Cytobacillus luteolus: one gene and its partner. The protein of the gene in region 2 interacts with the protein of the main gene of each other region in a pairwise test. Links are inferred from orthologs where the notes say so. Each region holds a gene or a part of one and is shown on either strand. Other genes may lie near its edges.

What was found. Proteins that work in one complex are often made in the same cells at the same time.
Region 1: the proteins of J2Z26_RS02160 (region 2) and groL interact in binary tests that used the Escherichia coli proteins (3 or more experiments, as listed by UniProt). The link is inferred for Cytobacillus luteolus from one-to-one orthologs.

The regions. Positions count from the first base shown.
Region 1 is NZ_JAGGKM010000014.1:10,079-13,080, reverse strand. The notes cover bases 20-2,942. They hold groL (chaperonin GroEL), read right to left. Parts: upstream 2,336-2,942; coding sequence 704-2,335; downstream 20-703. Other genes in these bases: groES (co-chaperone GroES), read right to left, coding at 2,390-2,674; J2Z26_RS21645 (fumarylacetoacetate hydrolase family protein), read right to left, coding at 20-355. In the rest of the region: more of J2Z26_RS21645, read right to left, coding at 1-19.
Region 2 is NZ_JAGGKM010000001.1:421,514-424,575, forward strand. The notes cover bases 26-3,008. They hold J2Z26_RS02160 (sugar ABC transporter substrate-binding protein), read left to right. Parts: upstream 26-871; coding sequence 872-2,146; downstream 2,147-3,008. Other genes in these bases: J2Z26_RS02155 (alpha-glycosidase), read right to left, coding at 26-608; J2Z26_RS02165 (carbohydrate ABC transporter permease), read left to right, coding at 2,219-3,008. In the rest of the region: more of J2Z26_RS02155, read right to left, coding at 1-25; more of J2Z26_RS02165, read left to right, coding at 3,009-3,062. UniProt on the Escherichia coli protein: Part of the ABC transporter complex MalEFGK involved in maltose/maltodextrin import. Binds maltose and higher maltodextrins such as maltotriose.

The DNA.
Region 1 (3,002 bases), on a different replicon or contig from region 2:
CTACCTGATTTGTTAAATTAGTAGGAGGAAGTACGATTTCACCTTGATCTGGGATGAGCGAAGAAGCTGGCTTTAAAAACAGAAACGGTTCAGCAAGGTTAGCTGTGCCACCAGTTTCTTTTGCGTGTCCTGCATATGTCCAACCAAAATTAACAATCTTTGAGGGAGATACTGGCTCTAAAATCTTCACTTCACTGTATTTAACCTTTACACCATCATAGTTTAGCTCGTTGTTCAAGATTTCTGTGAAATTGCTAGACAATTGTAGAATTTCTTCACCCTCAACAACTCCATAATATACTTTATCATTAGTTTGATAGCGAACGATTGTTAGTTCTTGTTGTAATGTCTTCATTTGCATATAAACTCCTTTAATCACTTTCTAAATCCTATATAACTTTATACTAAAAAGAACAGCTTTGCCATATAGAAAGCAAAAGCTATCGAAATGATTAATGTAATTAGATGATTCCTTTCATCTACAATTTTTTTCTTAGCAACTTATATTATTAAGAGACACATGTCACTTGTCAATTATCTTAAGACTTTTGTCCTCAATTACTATGTTATACCAAAAGCAAAAAAAGAGGACTCTCAAAAGTTTTTACAACTAATGAAAAGCCTCTTTTTAATTTAAATTATGTTAGCATTTTGTTAGCAAATCACTTTAGAATCCTTATCTATTAAGGGTTCAAGGGGCAGATTACATCATGCCGCCCATTCCACCCATGCCGCCCATGTCAGGCATCATTGCAGAACCTTTTTCTTCTGGAAGATCAGCTACTACTGCTTCAGTTGTTAAGAACATAGCTGAAACAGATGCAGCGTTTTGAAGTGCTGAACGAGTAACTTTAGTTGGGTCAACGATACCCGCTTCGATCATGTTTACCCATTTACCAGTTGCAGCGTTGAAACCAACACCGATTTCTTCATGTTTTAGACGCTCAACAACTACAGATCCTTCAAGACCAGCATTGTGTGCGATTTGACGTACAGGCTCTTCAAGTGCACGTAGAACGATATTGATACCCGTTTGCTCGTCACCTTCAGCAGTGATTGCAGAAACTTTGTTATATACGTTCACTAATGCAGTACCACCACCAGAAACGATACCTTCTTCAACTGCAGCACGAGTAGAGTTTAGAGCATCTTCAATACGAAGTTTGCGCTCTTTTAATTCAGTTTCAGTTGCAGCACCAACTTTAATTACAGCAACACCACCTGCTAATTTAGCAAGACGCTCTTGTAATTTTTCTTTGTCAAATTCAGAAGTAGTTTCTTCTAATTGAACACGAATTTGGTTAACACGAGCTGCGATTTTAGCAGAGTCTCCTGCACCTTCAACGATTGTTGTATTTTCTTTTGTTACTACGATTTTAGATGCGCGACCTAATTGAGTAATGTTAGCAGATTTAAGGTCTAAACCTAAATCTTCAGTAATAACTTCAGCACCAGTTAAAGTAGCGATATCTTCTAGCATTGCTTTACGACGGTCACCAAATCCAGGAGCTTTTACAGCAACTGCATTGAATGTTCCACGAAGTTTGTTCACTACTAGAGTTGCAAGAGCTTCACCTTCAACATCTTCAGCTACTAATAATAGTGGCTTACCTTGTTGAACAACTTGCTCAAGAACTGGTAAGATTTCTTGAATGCTAGCAATCTTCTTGTCAGTGATTAAGATATATGGATTGTCTAAAACAGCTTCCATTTTATCAGAATCAGTTACCATGTATGGAGAAGCATATCCACGGTCAAATTGCATACCTTCTACTACTTCAAGCTCAGTTGAGAATCCTTTAGATTCTTCAATTGTGATAACTCCATCGTTACCAACGCGCTCCATAGCTTCAGCAATTAATTGACCTACTTCTTCGTCAGCAGAAGAAATAGCTGCTACTTGTGCAATAGATTCTTTACCTTCAATTGGTTTAGAAATTGCTTGTAATTCTTGAACAGCAACAGCAGTTGCTTTTTCAATCCCTTTACGGATACCCATTGGGTTAGCACCAGCAGTTACGTTTTTAAGGCCTTCGCGGATCATCGCTTGAGCAAGAACTGTAGCAGTTGTTGTACCGTCACCAGCAATTTCATTTGTTTTACTAGCAACTTCAGCTACTAATTTAGCACCCATGTTTTCGAATGCATCTTCTAACTCGATTTCTTTTGCGATTGTTACTCCGTCATTAGTGATAAGTGGAGAACCATATTTTTTCTCAAGAACCACGTTACGTCCTTTTGGTCCTAATGTTACTTTAACAGCGTTAGCTAACGCATCTACACCACGAAGCATAGAGCGACGAGCGTCTTCACTAAATTTAATTTCTTTAGCCATTTGTATGTACCCTCCTCAAGTTATTGTAAGTATTTTTATTAAGTATGAATTCGATTAGCCAAGAATAGCTAAGATATCACTTTCACGTAAAATTAAGTATTCAGCACCTTCGTATTTTACTTCAGTACCAGCATATTTTGAGAAGATAATGCGATCGTCTACAGAAACCTCAAGAGCCACGCGCTCACCATTTTCTAATACACGACCTGTTCCAACAGCAATAACCTTGCCTTCTTGCGGCTTTTCCTTAGCGGAATCTGGTAACACAATACCACTTGCTGTTTTTTCTTCAGATTGTACAAGTTCAATTACAACACGATCACCTAATGGCTTTAACAAGTGAAACAACCTCCTCAAATAATCTTATAATTTTTAGTTTGGTTTTTTATTAGCACTCACTAACCTTGAGTGCTAACACAATTATTATATTAAATAATCTCTATTTTTTTTGCAAGTATTTAAGCAAAAAAATTTTAATACCCAGCAAAATTTTCCACACCCTTCTAGATTATGTCACACCAACGGAATTCTAAACTAGAAATGTTAAAAATTTATCTATTTTTCCTTTTTCTACTTTATCTACTAAGTCTAAAATCATAATAGTAAGAGAAGCAGAGTATTATATGGTAAAATACTATTGTATTTTTAATTCATAGTAACTAAAAAG
Region 2 (3,062 bases):
GAATATGCCTTGAAAATTGGAGTGAAGTAGATTCCGGTTATACCAAGATCAACTAAGTGATCAATATGCTGAATAACCCCTTCAAAATCTCCCCCAAAGAAATTAGTAGGAGTAGGGTCCGTACTTCCCCATTCGAGTGTTCCAGGAGGATCGTTCTTTGTATCACCATTGGCAAATCGTTCAGGGAATATTTGGTACCATACTGTGTCTTTCACCCAGCTTGGAGCTTCAAAGATATCTATTTTATTTATGAATGGAAACGTAAAGAAGTAAGCAGTGTCATCATTAGGAATACTCTTGTAAAATCCTTTTTCTGTATAGACAAGTACATCTTTTTTATTTTTCAGCTCGAAACCATAACGAAGACGGCGAAACTTAGGTTCAATTTCAACAAACCAATAATCAAATAGCTCATCAGAACCACTTTTAGACATTTGCTTTGTATCATAATTCCAAGAGCCATCACCCCAGTCATAAGGATCTCCATGAATAAGGGATACAGATTCTGCGTCATCTTTTTTTGTACGCAATCTAATATGTAGTGTGGATTCATCATACGCATAAGCATAGTTATTTTTTGGTCGGTGATAAATTGCTTCTTTTAACATTTTCTCATCTCCTTAAGACAAACGGTTGCGCTACACTATCTTAAAAGATAGTAGAATAAAATTTGAAAGTCAATTAATAATAAATATGTCACTATTTTGTTGAAATGTACATAGTAAAAAAGGGTTGTCAAATTGATTTTAAGTTGTATAATTAGGTTTAGTGGTGCAATCGTTTTCACAACATGAAAGCGCTATTAAGTGCAAACGGTTGTTCAGAAAAAAGTAAGCACATACTAAACGAAAACACTAGGAGGGGTCAAAAAATGAAGAAGTACTTATCATTATTTATGGTTATGGTTCTTACACTTGGAATGCTAGCAGCTTGTGGACCACAACGTGATGCACAGGAAGAGCCTGCTGATCAAGGCGGAGACGACGCTACTGAAGAGGTAGCAAAACCAGAAAAATTAAAAATGTGGGTAAATGATGAAGATAAGCAAAAAAATGCAATTGCTGAGATGGTTAAATCATTTACTGAAGAAACAGGTATTCAAGTTGAAGTAACACCAATTAGCATGTTAGATCAAGTTAAAAACTTAGCATTAGACGCACCAGCTGGTAAAGGTCCTGACCTTTTCTTCCAACCGCATGACCGTATTGGTGACATCGTAACTCAAGGTTTAGCTGAACCTCTTACATTAGACAATACAGGTGACTATAGTGAAACTGCAATTGATGCTGTAACTTTTGATGGAGATATCTATGGAGTACCTCAAGTTGTTGAAACTTACGGTGTATTCTATAACAAAGATTTAACTCCTGAAGCTCCAGAAACAATGGAAGAGTTAATGGCAATTGCTGCAGAGCAAACAAATCAAGCTGAAGAGAAGTATGGTTTCTTAATGGAAGCAGCTAACTTCTACTTTGTATATCCTTTCTTTGCTGGTTACGGTGGTTATGTATTCAATAAAGAAAATGGAGCATATGATGCTGCAGATATCGGTTTAGCTAATGAAGGTGCAGTAAAAGGTGGAGAACTAATCCAATCTTGGTTTACAAATGGTTACATCCCTAAAGAAATTACGGGAGATATCATGAATGGTTTATTCACTGGAGGTAAAGTTGCTACTGTTATTACAGGTCCATGGAACATTGCTCCATACCGTGATGCTTTAGGTGACAAACTTGCAACTGCTCCACTTCCATTATTAGAAAATGGTGAGCATCCGAAATCATTTGTGGGTGTAAAATCATGGATGGTTTCTTCTTACTCAGAAAACATCGAATGGGCTACAAAGTTAGCACAACACTTAACAAACACAGAAAACTCTATGTACTACTATGAAAATGCTGGTGAAATGCCTGCTAACCAAGCAGCCTTAACAGACGAAAAAATTACTGGCGACCCATTAATGAGTGGATTCGCTGCACAAATTGCACATGGTGAGCCAATGCCAAGTATTCCTCAAATGCAACAAGTTTGGGAGCCAATGGGTAATGCACTTCAGTTCATTGCTAATGGCGACAATGTACAAGAAGTATTAGAGGAAGCTGTTCAAACAATTAAAGATAATATCGCTGCAAGCGGAGCAAAATAATACTAAAATGATTTAGGTGGGTAGAGAGGGAACTTTCTATCCACCATTATTCATTAATCAGGAGGATTAACTATGTCTGATCAAATAGTTAAACGTAAAGGACATAATCCTAAAGTAGCAATGGTACTGTCTATCCTGTTTGCAGGGTTAGGACAGCTTTATAACCGCAGAATACTTAAAGGTATCGTTTTTCTAATCATTCAAGCTGCTTTTCTAATAACGTTTTATAACTTTATCAACATTGGGCTCTGGGGAATTGTTACTCTTGGAGAAATACCTAAGATAGATCATTCTATTTTCTTATTAATACAAGGTCTTGTTTCCATAATCATAGTTGCCTTCGCACTTGCTCTCTATTTCTTTAACATAGTTGATGCAAGAAGGGATGCAATAAAATTACAGGAAGGTGCTAAGATTCCAACAGTAACAGAAGCATTCAAAAATGCTTGGGATGTTGGATTTCCATATATCTTAGTTATGCCAGGTCTTGTACTTCTAATATTCATCGTAGTACTACCATTACTATTTATGGTTTCGTTAGCCTTCACTGATTACAACCTATACAATTCACCCCCAAGAAATTTATTAAACTGGGTAGGTTTTGATAACTTTGTAAACCTAGTTTCAGTTGATATTTGGCAGTCTACATTCTTTAGCGTATTTTCTTGGACAATTGTGTGGACTGTAGTAGCAACAACAGGTCAAATTGTCCTAGGACTGTTTTTAGCATTACTTGTGAATGATTCACGTATTAAGTTCAAAAGATTTATTCGAACTTTCTTAATTTTACCTTGGGCGGTACCAGCATTTGTAACGATTCTTGTATTTGCTGCAATGTTCAATGATAAATTCGGAGCAATAAATAAAGACATACTTAGTCAAATAGGGGTTATGATCCCATGGATGACAGATCCAT